3 regions of the Sphingobium sp. SJ10-10 genome follow, and region 3 is predicted to be linked to each of the others. Evidence: riboswitches for the same ligand, from Rfam matches in the RefSeq annotation. Region 3 holds a riboswitch; each other region holds the start of a gene.
What was found. Region 3 has a riboswitch for cobalamin ahead of VVT58_RS09585 (TonB-dependent receptor domain-containing protein). Riboswitches for the same ligand answer to the same signal wherever they lie in the genome.
Positions count from the first base shown of each region.

Region 1 (5,662 bases), on a different replicon from region 3:
CGGCGCCGGCGCCATTCGGACCGGGCGCATCGGCAGGGGCGGCCAATGGCTTCCCGCTCAACTCGCCCTACAATGCCGACATTCCCTATATCATCAAGCAATATGCCGCCTTTGGCGAGGCGAGCTACAAGCTTGGCCAGTTCAAGCTGACAGCCGGCGGCCGCTATTACGACTTCAAGGAAGAGCGCGATTTCAAGACCGGCGGCGTCTTCCCCAATGGCGACAACCGCGTGGGCGACAAGACCGGATCGACCGGCTTCTCCCCCCGCTTCATCGCCAGCTATGAGGCCAATCGCGATCTGACCTTCAACGTTCAGGCGTCCAAGGGCTTCCGCCTGGGCGGCGTCAACGATCCGCTGAACCTGCCGCTCTGCAATGGCGGCGCGACCGGGCCGGACGCGGCGACCTATGGCAACCGTCCGACCTTCGAGGACGAAACGCTGTGGAACTATGAAGCCGGGGTGAAGGCGTCGGGCAGCGGCATCACCTTCAACGCGGCGGCCTTCTACAACGACATCAAGAATCTTCAGGTCACGGCGGATGCGGGAAGCTGTTCCTCGCGCATCCTCTTCAACGTGCCGAAGGCGCATACGGCGGGTCTGGAAGCGGAACTGAGCGCCCGCGTCTCCCCGAACCTCGATCTGTCATTGAGCGGCAGCTATATCGACTCGAAGATCGACAGCAACGTCACCGACGGAGGCGGCGCGATCATCGCGGGCATCCGCAAGGGCAACCGCCTGCCCACCGTGCCGAAGTTCCAGATGGCGGCGGCAGCGACCTATACGATGGAGATCGCGGCGGAGACCGACTGGTCCTTCACCGCCAGCTACCAGCATGTGGGCGACCGCTATACCCAACTGGACGATCAGGAGCCGGGCAAGGGCAGCTTCACCAATTCCATCTATTATGATCCGGCCACCGGCGCTTATGGGACCGGCGCGTTCAACTTCGGCTCCTACAAGCTTGGCGCCTATAATCTGGTCAATCTGTCCACGGGCGTGAGCTGGGACAGCGGTCTGTCGGTCACACTCTACGTCAACAATCTGTTCGACGAAAATGCGCTCTATTCGCTGGACCGCGAGCGCGGCGGCCGGGGCCGGCTCGGCTATAATATCGGCACCCCGCGCAAGATCGGCGTGACCGTCCGCAAGGACTTCTAAAGCCCAATCACACGGGACGCCGGAAGCCAAACCGCTTCCGGCGTCCTTATTTTTGGGCAATACACCGGGCCGATCCGTCGCTATGGTCGCCCGGTGATCGAGACCGAGAATGCCATCGCGCAAGAGATGCGCTTCGTCGAAGGCAGCGCCTTCACCATGGGCTCCGACCGCTTCTATCCAGAGGAAGCCCCGTTGCGGCAAGTCCGCGTGGACAGCTTCTGGATCGACGAAACGCCCGTCACCAACCGCCAGTTCGCGGAGTTTGTGGAGGCGACCGGCTACCGCACTTTTGCTGAGATTGCGCCCGACCCCAAAGATTATCCCGGCATGCCTCCAGAAATGGCGCGGGCCGGTTCGCTGCTGTTCCAGCGCACGGCGACGCCCGTCGACCTCAGCGATTTCAGCCAATGGTGGCATTTCAGCTTCGGCACGGACTGGCGCCATCCCCATGGCCCCGACAGCCATCTGGACGAGCTTTGGAACCATCCGGTGGTCCATGTCGTGTTTCAGGATGCGGAGGCCTATGCCAAATGGGCGGGCAAGGCGCTACCGACCGAAGCGGAGTGGGAGTTTGCGGCGCGCGGCGGGCTTGATGGCGCGGACTATGCCTGGGGCGATGAACTAGCGCCCAAGGGAGCCATGCTCGCCAATTATTGGCAGGGCATGTTCCCCTACAGCAATCTGCTGGAGGATGGTTATGAGCGAACCTCGCCGGTGCGAACCTATGCGCCCAATGGCTATGGCCTGTTCGACATGATCGGCAATGTCTGGGAATGGACGACCGATTGGTATGCCCAGCCCAGGGTCGAGCGCAAGGCGAAGGGAAGCTGCTGCGTCCCATCCAACCCACGCGGCGGCACGAGGCGGGAAAGCCTTGATCCCGTCAGTCCGCATGTGCCGATCCCAAGAAAAGTGCTGAAGGGCGGTTCCCATCTCTGCGCGCCAAGCTATTGCCAGCGCTACCGCCCCGCCGCCCGCCACCCGCAGGCGGTGGACAGTTCCACCAGCCATATCGGGTTTCGCTGCATCATCCGCGAACCGGGCCGCTGAATTTCAATAACGGGAAGACGTCATGCTCAATATCCCCTGGGACCAGCCCGCCACCATGATCGACCTTGACGGCAAGGCACCGCTCATCGGCACGATCCGCGATTGCGCCCAGCATTTCGCGATCTTCAAGCCCCATGCGAAGGAACAGGCGCGCATATTGCTGACCCAGCCCGTCCACCGCGAGGGTCGCAAGACGCGAACCTGGGTGCTGGAACCCTGGGAGATCGAAAAGCTGGTCGAACGGCTAAAGACAGAGATGCATTGAACCGATACTTATCGCACGGCGCGCCCAATTAGGCAGGCCCGCCCAGCGCCTTCACCAGCGCAAGCCGAACGCGCCGCCCCCTTCCAATTCTCCGCGCCAGCCTCTATGCAGTCCGGCGAAAGCCAGCCTCGGCCAGCTTTCACTGATCGCGCCGGTGCCCTCCCAAGGGGCTTAATAGGGAATGCGGTGATGAATCCGCGGCTGTCCCTGCAACTGTAAGCGGTGAGCGAGACGCATATCGATTCTTCGGACCGCCGGAGAATCAGCCACTGGGCCGGACGCTAAATCCTGCGAGGCCTGGGAAGGCCATGCGTCGAGCCAAGACCCGTGAGCCAGGAAACCTGCCTGCGTCTGGTCGCTCTTGCCTTGGCCCAGGGGATGGCCGCGGCACGGTACTCCGTCTGAGCGACGCTTTACGCAGCGGGAGCTGCTGTCCGCATGCCGGGCGCAAGCGCGTCCGTCCGGCATGAAGGCAGGTCCCGTCCGGTTTCGCTGACGCCGACGGGGGATCGCCCTGATGAGACCTGTTTTGAATGCCCTGGCCCGTTCCAGCCCAATGGAATCGGCCGGCCTGCTCCGCCGCCGTGCCACGGCCATGTTCGCCGCGCTGATCGCCGCCAATCTGGCCGCATGGGCCTGGGCCTTCACGATCTTCGCGGGCGATACGGTCATGCTGGGGACCGCGCTGCTGGCCTGGAGCCTGGGCCTGCGCCATGCCGTCGATGCCGACCATATCGCCGCCATCGACAATGTGACCCGTAAATTGATGCAGGACGGCCAGCGCCCGCTGACCGTCGGCTTCTGGTTCGCCATCGGCCATAGCGGCATCGTCCTGATCGCCGCCGTCACCATCGCCATCGCCGCCAATGCGCTGAGCCGCGTCGAAGCGGCGGGCGCGATCGGCGGCACCATTGCAACAATCGTCTCCGCGACATTCCTTTTCACCATCGCCGCAATGAACCTGATCATCCTGAGATCGGTTCTCAAAACCTTCAATCATGTTCGCAACGGTGGGCTCTATATCGATGAAGATATGGATATTCTGCTCGGTTCACGCGGTTTTCTGGCCCGCATCTTTCGCCCGCTTTTCCGGCTGATAACGCGGAGCTGGCATATGGCCCCGCTCGGCTTTCTCTTCGGACTCGGTTTCGACACTGCCACCGAAGTCGCGATCCTGGGCCTGTCGGCTGGCCAGGCGGCGAGCGGCCTTTCGATATCGACCGTCCTCATTTTCCCCCTGCTCTTCGCGGTGGGCATGGCGCTGATCGACACGGCGGACGGCGCGCTGATGATGGGCGCCTATCAATGGGCTTTCGTGAAGCCGATCCGCAAACTCTATTACAACATCACCATCACGCTGGTGTCCGCCCTGGTCGCGCTGCTCATCGGCGGGATCGAGGCTGCGGCGCTGCTGGGCGACAAGCTGGGCCTGACCGGCGGCATCTGGACCCTTGCCGCCGACCTTGGCGAACATTTCAACAGCCTGGGTTTCTTCATCATCGGCCTGTTCGCTGCCTGCTGGCTGGCGAGCTGGGCCATCTACCGCTGGAAACGCTTCGACGAGATCGAAGTCACTCTCGAACCGCAAGGAAATCCCGCATGAAAAAGGTTCCCGCCCCAAAAATTCCGGCCACTGTCATCACCGGCTTCCTCGGCGCGGGCAAGACGACGCTGATCCGCCACTTGATCGAAAATGCAGGTGGCCGCCGTCTTGCCCTCATCATCAACGAGTTCGGAGATGTCGGCGTCGACGGCGCGCTGGTTCAGGGCTGCGGCGACGAAGCCTGCCCGGACGAGGATATCATCGAACTGGCGAACGGTTGCATCTGCTGCACCGTCGCGGACGATTTCCTGCCGACCATGCAAAAGCTGCTCGACCGCCCGACGCCCCCCGATCACATCATCATCGAAACCTCCGGCCTTGCATTGCCCAAGCCGTTGGTGAAGGCCTTCCAATGGCCCGACATCCGCACCCGCGCCACAGTGGATGGGGTAATCACGCTGATCGACGCCGATGCATTGGCGGCAGGCCGCTTCGCCCATGACGAGGTCGCGCTTGCCGCCGCCCGCGCAGCCGATCCGACGCTTGATCATGACAGCCCGATCGAGGAATTGTTCGAGGATCAGCTTGCCTGCGCCGACCTCGTCCTGCTCAACAAGACCGACCTGGTCGATGCCGCCACACTGGCGGGTCTGGAACGGGATTTGGCCCGGGAAACCCGTCCCGGCGTCAGCATCATCCGCACGTCAAAGGGCGAAATCGATCCCGCTGTCCTGCTCGGCCTGGACTCAGGCGTGGAAGATCAGATCGATGCCCGCCCATCCCATCACGACAATGAGGAGGAGCATGATCATGATGATTTCGAGAGCTTCATCCTCGACCTTGGCGAACTGGGCACGCCCGAACCGTTGCTGGCGGCGCTCGCGGACGCCATCGCCACCCACGACCTGTTGCGGGTGAAGGGTTTCCTCGCCATCGCAGGCCGCCCCGCTCGCCTGGTCGTCCAGGCCGTCGGTCCACGCATCCAGCATCATTACGACCGCCAATGGCAGCCAAGCGAGCAACGCTCCTCCCGCCTTGTCGTGATCGGCCAGACGGGCCTGGATCGCACCGCTATCAAGGCCGCCCTCAAGGTGCAGACGGTCCCCGCCTGATGCACCTGCTGACCGCCACGCCCGGCACCGTCTCCAACGGCGACGAAGCGATCGACCTTGGCCAGTCGCCGGGCGACATCGTGCTGCTGACCGTGGCGGACAGCGAACTCGCTTGCTTCGCCAGCGCCGCCGCAGCCTTGGGTGAGGCAGGCCCAACAATCCGCCTCGCCAATCTCCTCCAGCTCAAACATCCTTATTCCGTCGATCTCTATGTCGAAAAGGTGATCGCCCACGCCAAATTCGTCTGCGTAATCCTGCTGGGCGGTAAGAGCTATTGGCCCTATGGTATTGATGAAATTACCAATATAGCCCGCGAAAAAGGCATAGCCTTTGCCGCCCTGGCCGATGGTCGGGAGGATGATCCGGACCTGCGCGCAGCCTCGACCCTGCCCGCGGAAACCTGCGACCATCTGCGCGACTATCTCCGGCAAGGCGGCATTCCCAATGCCATCGCCTTCCTCAAGACCGCCGCTCGTCTCGCGGGTTTCGATGCAGGGGCGCCCGATGCCCCGATTCCGGTGGCCGACGCCGG
Region 1 covers NZ_CP158133.1:216,523-222,184, forward strand. The annotation lists gene VVT58_RS16700 (TonB-dependent receptor) at 1-1,160, shown strand, start outside; gene VVT58_RS16705 (formylglycine-generating enzyme family protein) at 1,287-2,210, shown strand; gene VVT58_RS16710 (hypothetical protein) at 2,233-2,475, shown strand; cobalamin riboswitch at 2,611-2,839, shown strand; gene VVT58_RS16715 (HoxN/HupN/NixA family nickel/cobalt transporter) at 2,993-4,078, shown strand; gene cobW (cobalamin biosynthesis protein CobW) at 4,075-5,130, shown strand; gene cobN (cobaltochelatase subunit CobN) at 5,130-5,662, shown strand, end outside.
Region 1: another riboswitch for cobalamin. It lies ahead of VVT58_RS16715 (HoxN/HupN/NixA family nickel/cobalt transporter); the one in region 3 lies ahead of VVT58_RS09585 (TonB-dependent receptor domain-containing protein).

Region 2 (5,662 bases), on a different replicon from region 3:
TCGGTCGCTGGGACTGCCGGTCGTGATGATCGACCGCCCCCCCTGTCCCGCCGCGCAGGTGACGCATGAGGTCTCCGGGGTGCTGGAATGGCTGGGTCATGCGGCAGAGCGGGGAGTGTAGAGGATGGGCTGGCCGGGCCGCTCGATCAGGCGGGTGCGGCTGGACCCGACGATGACGATGGTGCGCATGTCGGCCATGTCCGGAGTGGCCCCGCTCAAGGGGACGATATGCAGGCTCTCTTCCGGTGTCGAGACGGCGCGGGCGAACAGGATGAGGCGATCCTCGCAGCATTCCTCGCGCAAGACATCCAATGCGCGTCCGAAGCCTTCAGGGCGAGACCTGGAGCGCGGATTGTAGAAGGCCATGGCGAAATCGGCCTGTACAGCGAGGCGCAGGCGGCGCTCGATCAGCGGCCAGGGCTTGAGATTGTCGGACAGGTTGATGGCGCAGAAATCATGGCCGAGCGGCGCACCCGCCTTCGCGGCGGCGGCGAGCATGGCGGTGATGCCGGGGAGGACGCGGATGTCGAGCATGCGCCATTCCTTCGGACCCGCTTCGAGCGCCTCGAACAGGGCGGAGGCCATGGCGAAGACGCCGGGATCGCCGGAGGACACGACCGCCACCCGCTTCCCTTGCGCGGCGAGGGTCAATGCGTGGGTGGCGCGATCCAGTTCGACGCGGTTGTCCGTGGCATGGAGCGTCAGGCCGGGACGTTCCGCAATGCGGGCGACATAGGGGATATAGCCGATGACGTCGCTCGCCTCCGCCAGCGCATCCGATACCTCCGGCGTGATGAGCGCGTCCGCTCCTGGGCCGAGGCCTGCTATGGCGATCCAGCCCGTCATGGACGGCGGCCCTGCCCGTGGATCAGCAGGATCGAGAAATAGGCGGTGACATCGATTGCCTCCGCCAAAGGCGTGATCCGCTGATCGGCCATGGTCGCATATTCCACCAGCCAGGCGCAGTCCTGCTTGCCGGCCGCTTCGACAGCGCGGCGGAGCTTGGGGAGGTTGCGGCCGATCTTCATGACGACCAGCGCGTTTGTGTCACGGATACGGCGGGCCAGTTCCTCTTCAGGCAAGGTAGCCATCAGCACCGTCGTCACATCGTCGCCCCAACTGATCGGCGTGCCACTGGCGGTCCAGGCGCCGGACATGCCGGTGATGCCGGGGACGATCTTTACGGGCGCCGAGAGACGGCTGTGCAGGTGCATGAAGCTGCCGTAGAAAAAGGGATCGCCTTCGCAGAGGACCACCACATCCTCGCCAGTGGCGGAAAGCCGGTCCAGATGGGCGGTGCAATCGGCGTAGAAGCCGGACAGGACTTCATTATAGCGCGGGTCGGACAGCGGGATTTCCGTCGTCACCGGATATTCCATCGGATATTCGATGGCGTCAGGACGCAACATGCCCTCCACGATCCGGCGGGCATGGCCGGATTTTCCCCTTTTGCGGAAATAGGAGACATGGCTGGCTTCGCGGATCAGGCGGTCGGCGCGGACGCTCATCAGGTCCTGCGCGCCGGGGCCCAGGCCTACGCCATGGATGATGCCGTTGGTCATTCTGCCGGACTCGCTATCGCATTGATCGCCGCGACCGTGATGGCGCTGCCGCCCAGACGGCCCTCCACGATGCAGCAGGGGACGGGCTGACTCTGCCAGAGCGCTTCCTTGGACTCCGCCGCGCCGACGAAGCCGACCGGGCAACCGATGATCGCGGCGGGGCGGGGACAGGCGGGGTCTTCCAGCATATTGAGCAGATGGAAAAGCGCTGTGGGGGCATTGCCGATCGCGACCAGCGCCCCCTCCAGATGCGGGCGCCAGAGTTCGAGCGCGGCCGCCGAGCGGGTGTTCGACATTTGCGCCGCCAGCGTTGGAACTTGTGGATCGTTCAGCGTGCAAAGGATCGGGTTTTGGGCAGGCAAGCGTCTTGTGGTGACGCCTTCGGACACCATGCGCGCATCGCATAGGATCGCCGCCCCTGCCTCCAGCGCAGCGATGGCGGTCCGGGCGAAAGTAGGGGAAAAGCGGATGTGGGAAGCCAGGCCGACCAGCCCCGCCGCGTGGATCATGCGGACCGCGATGCGTTCTTCCTCCGTCGAGAAGCGAGCGAGATCGGCCTCGGCACGGATGGTGCGGAAGGATTGCCGGTAGATGGCGGCGCCATCGGTTTCGTAGATATGGGGCATTAGTGGCTTCCGAAGAGGGCGAGAATCTGGTCGGGGGCAAGGCTGGCCTGGTCGGGCGGCGATCCGGCGCGGGCCTTGCGGGAAAGGTCGAAGCGGCCCCGATTGCCGGTGAGGACGATGTCGGCAGGCCTTGGACGCGCGCAGCCCTTGGCGCAGCCGGAAACATGCAGCGAGCCGTCGACAAGGGGTGCAAGCCGGGTGGCGAGGCCGCGGGTCGCTACGCTGGCCTGCGGGCAGGCCGGTGCGCCGGGACATGCGTCGATGCGGAGCAACGGGTCGGTGAAGGCGTGATCGGGGCTGGTCGTGCCGCCTTCGAGAATCAGGCCGCGCCATGGGGTAAGGCGCAGCGCGACAACGCCTTGCTGTCCGGCCAGAGCGGTGAGGCTGTCAGCGTCGAGCCGACCGAAGGGGATGCCGTGAAAGGGACCGGGAGCCTGGGTGAGAAGCTGCGGAATCGGGCGTGCCGCAGCGGGAGCGACCTTGGGATGTACTAGCAGCGGTGCTTTGTGCCGCGCCATACGGCCGGAGGTGGCTCCGTCCGTTGCCAGGAACCAGCGGGTGAGCGCGATCAGATCCTGAACGGCCGTTTCCGCAGAGGTGGGCGTGCCGAAGGCGTGTCCTTCGGCGCGGAGCAGCAGGGCGCCAGGGGAACTGCGTTCGAAGCGGAAATCGGCGGGGACGCGGGTGAGGCAGGGAGCAGGGCCGGTGTCGATGGCAATGCCGATCTTGGGAGGAAGATCGGGCAGGTCGTCGAGACGGGCAAGCAGATTTTGGGCGATGTTTTGCGTGTCGTCTCCGGCGGACCAATCGGGAGCGAGCAGGAAATTGCGGCGCGCTTCGCGGGTCGGATCAGGATCGGTGAGGCCGAGCGCGACAAGCTGCCCGAGCAGCGCGGGATGGCTTTGCTCCGTCACGCCCCGGACCTGAAGCGCGGCGCGGTTGGTGAGGTCGATCTGGCCGTTGCCGTGGCGGCGGGCGGCATCGCTGAGGCCGATAGCCTGGGCCACCGTCATGCGGCCGAGCGGAGGGCGGACGCGCACCAGCAGGCCGTCGCCCGCCATCATCGGGCGCCAGGCCGTGGGACACCAGCCGCGAATGGCGGCGGATGATGCGCTCTGCGCGTCTGGCACCGGATTTCACCTCCCACGTCGCAACGACGACTGGAGGATGCTTCCCCAGCCGCTTATCCGTCGCTCGTGCGGAGAACCGAGCCGCGACCATCCCCTGGGTCATGGCTAGAGCGACCTTTGCGTTCGGCAGGTCTCCTGGCTTGCGGGTCATAGCCTTGGCAGGGGGCCTTCCCGGATTGCTCCAGTGGCTGGCCGTCCCCGGTTGATGGGGGTTGGCCGATCCTTGCCTTGCTCGCCGCTCACAGTTGCAGGGACAGCCACGGATTAGGGAGTTTCCTCCCGCACCGCGTTCCCATTTAAGCCCCTTGCGGGGCACCGACGCGATCGATGGAGCGAACGGATGCCCGCTCCGGAGGCGGTTCATACGCGCAGAGTGGGGGAAAGGGAAGTGGGGAGAATTTGCTCCCCTGCGCAGGCAGTAGGGGAGTCAGCGAGTCACGATCGCGGAATGCCAATCGGTGCGATGCTCCCAGCCGCGCCGTTCCAGTTCCGGCGTCGCTTCCTCGCTCACCGGATAGCCGAGGCACAGCAGGCCGAGGCAGCGCCAATTTTCCGGAACCTCCAGCATCGCATCGACCGTGGGACGATCCAGAATCGATATCCATCCCATGCCGATGCCGCGCGTGCGGGCGGCCAGCCAGATAGTGTGAATCGCCATCACGCAGCTATAGCGGCGTGCTTCCGGCATGGTGATAGCGCCCAGCTTATGGCCGGTTTCAGTGCCTTCGTCGCAATAGACGGCGAACAGCACCGGCGCCTCCCGCAGGCCGTGCAGTTTCAGGCTACGGTACAGCCTGTCTTCATCGCCTTCATAAATCTTGCCCGCCTTGATGATCTGGGCATCGATATGGACGGCGAGATCTTCGCGCAAGGCGGGCGTGGCGATCCGGACGAAGCGCCAGGGTTGCGACAGCCCCACCGAGGGCGCGCTGTGGGCGAGGGCGAGGAGGCGTTCGACCTCATGTTCATCCAGCGGATCGGTCAGGAAATGGCGCACATCGCGACGCAGGTGCACCAATTCCTCGAAAGCGGCGATGTCGAAGGCAGTATGTGTCAGAATTCGATTCCTGGCTGAGCCTTCACGCCGCTGCGGAAGGGATGTTTGACAAGGGTCATTTCGGTGACGAGATCGGCCGCCTCGATCAGCGCTTCGGGCGCGTTGCGGCCGGTGATGAGGACGTGCTTCATTTCGCTTCTGGCGGTCACGGCTTCCAGCACCTCTTCGACCGGCAGATAGTCGTAGCGCAGGACGATATTGAGCTCATCGGCAAGGACCATATCATAGGCCGGGTCGGCAATCATGCGTCTGACTTCATCCCATGCTTCACGGGCAAGGGCAATGTCCCGCGTACGGTCCTGCGTGTTCCAGGTGAAGCCTTCGCCCATGGACTTGAACTCGACATGGTCGGGAAACGCATCGAACACCGTTTTTTCTCCGGTGGTCATGGCGCCCTTCACGAACTGGACGACGCCCACTTTCCTGCCATGGCCGATGGCGCGGACGACCATGCCCAGAGCTGCCGTCGTCTTGCCCTTGCCCTTGCCGGTATGGACGATGAGAAGACCCTTTTCCTGGGTCTTGGTCGCCATGATCTTGTCATGGGCGGCCTGTTTCTTCTTCATCTTTTCGGCATGTTGTTCGGGGGTGCGTTCGATCATTTCTAGGCGTCCTTGAGTTGGGTTAGGAGCATGGCGGCGCTGTTCGACCTGGGTTTCCAAAGCGCGCGATCGAGCGCTTCGGACAAGCGGGCGGCGGTTTCGCGCAGGGCTGCCGGATTGGCCTCCGCCATGAAGGCGCGAACCGTCTCGTCCTCAATGAAGGCGGCGTGGACGGCGTCGAAATGATGATCCTTCACCGCATGGGTGGTGGCGGCGAAGGCGAAGAGATAATCGACCGAGGCGGCGATCTCGAACGCGCCCTTGTAACCATGGCGCATCATGCCCGCGATCCATTTGGGGTTGGTGACCCGCGCTCTCACGATGCGGCCGATCTCATCCTCCAGCGTGCGGATGACGGGGCGTTCCGGGCGGCTGTGATCGTTATGATAGCTGAGCGGTTTCTTGCCGGAGAGATGTTCGACGGCGGCGGCTATCCCGCCCTCGAACTGGTAATAATCGTCGCTGTCGAGCAGATCATGTTCGCGATTGTCCTGGTTCTGGATCAGGGCGTCGGCTTGGGTCAGGCGCTCGGCAAAAAGGTTGCGCTCGGCTTCGCCTTCCACGCCGCCGCCATAGGCATAGCTGCCCCAGTCGAGATAGACGTTCGCAAGGTCGGCGCGGTCGTGCCAGATCTTCTCGTCGATCATCGCCTGTAGACCCGCGCCATAGGCTCCGGGCTTCGAGC
Region 2 covers NZ_CP158133.1:224,686-230,347, reverse strand. The annotation lists gene VVT58_RS16760 (cobalt-precorrin-6A reductase) at 1-121, shown strand, start outside; gene cobJ (precorrin-3B C(17)-methyltransferase) at 97-846, opposite strand; gene cobI (precorrin-2 C(20)-methyltransferase) at 843-1,562, opposite strand; gene VVT58_RS16745 (precorrin-8X methylmutase) at 1,559-2,188, opposite strand; gene VVT58_RS16740 (cobalamin biosynthesis protein CobG) at 2,188-3,252, opposite strand; cobalamin riboswitch at 3,426-3,653, opposite strand; gene bluB (5,6-dimethylbenzimidazole synthase) at 3,746-4,354, opposite strand; gene cobO (cob(I)yrinic acid a,c-diamide adenosyltransferase) at 4,372-4,977, opposite strand; gene cobN (cobaltochelatase subunit CobN) at 4,980-5,662, opposite strand, start outside.
Region 2: another riboswitch for cobalamin. It lies ahead of VVT58_RS16740 (cobalamin biosynthesis protein CobG); the one in region 3 lies ahead of VVT58_RS09585 (TonB-dependent receptor domain-containing protein).

Region 3 (5,662 bases):
TTCCAGCCAGCCATAGATTGATCGGTTGTTGTCCTCGGCCAGATGCGTGTCCAGTTCGGCCGCTAATGAAACAGGCCAGAACCCCGCCAATTGCTGGCCTTTGAGGATCGCCGCACCTTCACCGATCAACGCTTCCGCCAGCCCGTCCGGATAGGCGGGAACATCGCACCCCGTCGTCAGCACCGCGTCATAGCCTTCCGCCAGCGCATGATGCAGCGCTGCGTTCAGTCCGCCCAAAGGCCCCATATCCGCCGCCGGTCGATCCGGCAGCCCGATCATTCCGTCCACTTGTCGTCCGCAAATCACGACCGCCTCGACATGGCGCCCTAGCGCCGCCGCCGCATGGTCCAGCAGGGTTCGCCCATCCAGCATCGCCAGCGCCTTGTCGCTCCCGAACCGGCTGGATCGCCCTCCGGCCAGAACCGCTCCCAGCAACCGCATCATGCCCCTCCCGAGATGATCCGGGCATAGGCGTCCGGGTCGACATTGCTCCCCGAAATCACCACCACGCTCGCGCCCTTCGCGGCCGGAGCCAGCCCCGCCAGCATCGCCGCCAGGGCGACCGCGCCGCCCGGTTCGACCACCAGCTTCAACGCTGAAAAGGCGAAGCGCATCGCTTCCCGCACCTGATCGTCGTTCACCACCAGGCCACCGGACAGCAACGCCCGATTTATCGGAAAGGTCAAAGCCCCCGGTGTGGGTGACAGCAAGGCATCGCAGATCGACCGTGCATCGGGCGAGACGCTTTCCCGGACTCCGCTGGCGAGCGACCGCGCCGTATCGTCGAACCCTTCCGGCTCGACCGCATAGATCGCCACGCCGGGCTGCCGCGCTTTCACCGCCGTCGCGATCCCCGACACCATGCCGCCCCCGCCGCAATTGACGAGGATCTGCCCGACCTCCGCGCCCAATTCGGCCGCCTGCTCCATTATCTCCAGCCCGATCGTCCCTTGCCCCGCCATGATGAAGGGGTCGTCGAAGGACGGCACCAACACTGCGCCGCGCTGGGCCACCAGCGCCGTCGCGATCTCCTCCCGGTTTTCGGTGAAACGGTCATAGGGGACGATTTCCCCGCCCAGCGCCCGCGTATTGGCCGTCTTGATGGCGGGCGCGTCGGCGGGCATCACGATCGTCGCCGCGATCCCCAGCAGCCGCGCGGCAAAGGCCACCCCCTGCGCATGATTGCCCGACGACCAGGCCACGACACCCGCCTTGCGCTCCGCCGCGTCCAATCGCGCCAGCCGGTTATAGGCGCCACGGAATTTGAACGAACCGCTGTGCTGCGTGCCCTCGAACTTCACCAGCACCCGCCGCCCGCAGCGCTCGTTCAGCACCGCATTCTCCAGCAGCGGCGTGCGGATCGCCGCCGGCGCGATGACCCCCGCGGCGTCCTCGACATCGGCGGCGCTAATGGCGAACGGCATGCAATCTCCTTCCGTGGCCGCCTCTTGGCATGGCCGATGCTTTCCCTTATGGCGCGGGGCGCGGGCGGGGCAAACCCCGTACGCAAAGAAGATCGCGCCGGTGCCCGAAAGGGCTGAAAACGGGAATGCGGTGCGGACGGGAAACCGTCTTATTCCGCGGCTGTCCCTGCAACTGTAAGCGGTGAGCGCGATGCATTTCGGTCGAACGACCGGCCACTGGACGACAAGTCCGGGAAGGCGTGCATCGCTGCATTGACCCGCGAGCCAGGAGACCTGCCGGCGCATGGTCGCTCTTGCCCTGGCCCAGGGGTTGGCCATGGCACGGTGTTTTCCGTCTGAGCGACGAAGCGGCGCAGGGCCGCATCGGTGCGGGGGGAGGGCATTGGCGTCGACTTCCCCCAGTTCCGACCGCGCGAGCGGATGCCCTGAGCCATGAAGTCGCAGCGGCGCTCAGGGAAACAGATATAATGTTGAAAGCCACCATCTCTCTTGCGGCTCTGCTCGCCGCCACGCCCGCGCTCGCGGAGGATGAGATCATCGTCACCGCGCTGGGCATCGAGCAGCCCCGCGACGAAGTCGGCCAGGCCGTCACCGTCATCGATGCCGACACCATCCGCACCCGCCAGAGCGTGAGCGTCACCGACCTGCTCGCCACCACGCCCGGCGTCCGCTTCAACCGGGCCGATGCGGTCGGCGGCGTCACCGGCATTTCGCTGCGCGGCGCGGAAACGACCCAGACGCTGGTGCTGATCGACGGGGTGAAGGTCAACGATCCCAGCAGCATTGGCGATGCCTATGATTTCGGCAATCTGCTGGTCGGCAACATCCGCCGGATCGAGGTGCTGCGCGGTTCCAACTCGGTGGTCTACGGCAGCCAGGCGATCGGCGGCGTCGTCAATATCATGACCGGCACGCCCGCCGAAGGATTCGCGGCCAACGCGTCGGTCGATTATGGCTATAGCGATACGCTGAATGCCAAGGCGGATGTTTCGGGCACCAGCGGCATCGCATCGGGCGGCCTTGGCGTCGCCTATTTCCGCACGGACGGCATCTCCGCCGAGGCTGGCGACGCGGAAAAGGACGGTTATGAAAATATCGCCGCCAACGCCAAGCTGAAGCTCGACTTCAGCGATGCCTTGAGCCTGGACCTGCGCGGCTATTACATCCATGCCGATCTCGACACGGACCTCTTTTCCTTCCCCCCGATAGACCGGACCGCCACCAGCACGCTTGATCAATATGTCGGCTATGCTGGCCTGAACCTCAGGCTGTTCGATGGCAAGCTGACCAATCGCGCGGCGGTGACATGGTCCCGCAACGATCGCGACTACACCTCCATTTTCGGCCCTTATGGCTATTCCGGCACGAATCTGCGTTTCGAATATGAAGGCGTTTATCAGCCGGTCGAACAGGTGAAGCTGGTGTTCGGCTATGAGCATGAGCGGCCGGATTATGATTTCGTCGGCTTCGGTTCGCATGACCGCGCGAAGATCGACATCGACAGCGTCTATGCCGTCGCCGTCGTGAAGCCGGTGGAGGGTCTGACGCTGACGGGTGGCGTGCGCCGCGACGATCATAGCCAGTTCGGCGGCGCGACGACCTTTGGCGCCAACGCGAACTACACGCCCAATGGCGGCCGCACCAACATCCGCGCAAGCTATGGCGAGGGTTTCAAGGCGCCCTCACTCTATCAGCTTTACGATCCCTTTGTCGGCAATAGCGGGCTGCGCCCGGAGCGGTCCAAGAGCTATGATATCGGCTTCGACCAGAAGCTGGCCGGGGATCGTGCTATCTTCTCCATCACGGCCTTCCGCCGCGACACGCGTGACCAGATCGACTTTGACGGCGCCTTTGGAGCATTTGGCGGCTATAACAATCTCGATCGCACCCGCGCCAAGGGGGTGGAAGCATCCTTCGCGCTGAAGCCGGTCGACGCGCTGACCGTTACGGCATCCTACAGCTATGTCGATGCGCGCAATCGCTCGCCGGGCAGCCCGGACGAAGGCCTGCGTCTGCTGCGCCGGGCGCCCAATGCGGCCAGTGTGTCGGCGGACTATGTCTGGCCTTTCGGCCTGTCGACCGGCGCAACGATCACGATGGTGGATGACAGCGTCGATATTGACTCGAGCACGCACCAGCGTGTCCAGCTCGACGGCTTTGCGCTGGTTGGCGTTCGCGCGTCCTTCCCGATCAATGAGCATCTGGAAGTCTATGGCCGCATCGACAATCTGTTCGATGAAGGATACGCCACGGCTTATGGCTATGGCACCTATGGCCGGTCGGCCTTTGGCGGCGTGCGTGTCCGCTTCTGATGGAACAGGCGAGGGGCGGGCGTGACGCTTGCCCCTTCAGTGTCAGGGCGCAGCGTTGACCTGCGTCACGATAGAGCGCGCGGCCTCGACATAAGCGGGGCCGCCGCACACCGTCCATGCCTGCGGCACGCGGATGCGCGGGATGGCGCGCAGGATCGGATGGTGCAGCATTTCCGTCCCCTGATCGACGATCGTCTCGCTGCCGCTTTCGACGATCAGCCAGTCCGGGCGGGCGGCGAGCATCTCTTCCAATGGAAGCTGCGACAAAGCGGGCTTCCCCAGCTTTCCCGCCAGATTGACGAGACCTACGCGCTTCATGAGGTCATCGACCAGCGTGCCCGTCCCGGTCATATAGCCGCGCCGCTGATAATAGGCGGCAACCCCGCCGCGCCTGGATCGAGGCAGGGCGATGAGGTCGCGGTTCATGCGCGCAATCAGCGCTTCGCCCCGTTCGGGATGGCCGACCGCCGCCGCCACCTGCCGGATTTGCGCCAGGATCATGGGATAGCTGTCCGCGCTCGCCAGTCCCAAGGTCCGCCATTGGCCGGGAGGCGCTCCGACGACGCCGTTTCCGGAAGGAAAGCCGACCAGCAGATCGGGCCGGAGCGCCATCACTTCCTCGGCGGGCCGCTTGAGCGTCTTGAAGCGGCGCGCCTTGCCGACCGCCGCCGACAGCTCCGGATCATGCCCATAGGGGCTGAGCGCCGCGATTTGCCCCGGATCGGCCAGCGCCAGCACATATTGGTCGGCGCAGGTGTTGAGCGACACGATCCGTTTCGGCGGAGCGGGCGCGGCGCCGGTCAGCATGAGCGCGCAGAGCGCCGTCGCGATTATTCTGCCGCGCATCCAATTGCCTCTAAGTCTTGCCTCGAAAAGCAGCCGTGCTCCTGCCTTCGCAGGAGTAGGGAGCGCTGTAGCAAGCAACGGGAGGCGCGCAAGCCATGAGCGTGCGCCGCCACCCCCTGCTGATCCCCGCGCTGATCGCGCTGGCTCTGCTTGCCGCCCTCGGCTCTGTCACGCTTGGCGCCGTGCCGCTCTCTCCGGCGCGCATCTTCGCGGTCCTGATGGGCGGCGGCGATGATGTCGCTCGTGCCATCCTCATCGACCTGCGCCTGCCGCGCATGCTGCTCGGCCTGATCGTTGGCGCCATGCTCGGCCTGTCGGGCGCGGCGCTTCAGGGTTATTTGCGCAACCCCTTGGCCGAACCCTCCGTGCTGGGCGCGTCCAATGCTGCGGCCCTCGGTGCCGTGGGCGCGCTCTATTTCGGCTTGGCGCAGGCGCACCCGTTGGCGCTTCCGGCCTTGGCCATCGCGACCAGCCTCATCGGCATCGGCGCGCTGTTCCTGCTTGCCGGACCGGCGGAAAGCCCGCTCACCCTGATCCTCGCCGGGATAGCCATCGCCACGCTGGCGGGGGCGGGGATCAGCCTGTCGCTGAACCTCTCGCCCAATCCCTTCGCGGCGATGGAGATCATGAGCTGGTTGATGGGGAGTCTGGAAAACCGTGCCTACGGTCATGTCTGGATCGCGCTGCCCTGCGTGGCGGTCGGGGCGGCGCTGCTGATCGCGGATGGCCGGACGCTCGACGCGCTGACCCTGGGCGAGGATGGCGCGCAGGCGCTTGGAATCGATCTCCGCCGGGCGCGCCTGCGGCTGATGCTGGGCGTCGCCATAGGCGTGGGTGGCGCGGTGGCAGTGTCGGGCGCGATCGGCTTCGTCGGCCTGATCGTGCCGCATCTGGTGCGGCCGATGACGGATCGTTCGCCCTCCGCGATCCTGCTGCCTTCCATGCTGGGCGGCGCGGTGCTGCTGACGCTGGCGGATATCGGCGTGCGGCTGATCCCGACCAGCAGCGAACTCAAGCTGGGCGTACTGACGGCGCTGCTGGGCGTGCCCGTTTTCCTGATCCACCTGATGCGGGAGCGGC
Region 3 covers NZ_CP158132.1:1,972,459-1,978,120, reverse strand. The annotation lists gene VVT58_RS09595 (molybdenum cofactor guanylyltransferase) at 1-441, opposite strand, end outside; gene VVT58_RS09590 (threonine/serine dehydratase) at 441-1,424, opposite strand; cobalamin riboswitch at 1,506-1,720, shown strand; gene VVT58_RS09585 (TonB-dependent receptor domain-containing protein) at 1,892-3,736, shown strand; gene VVT58_RS09580 (ABC transporter substrate-binding protein) at 3,779-4,582, opposite strand; gene VVT58_RS09575 (iron ABC transporter permease) at 4,678-5,662, shown strand, end outside.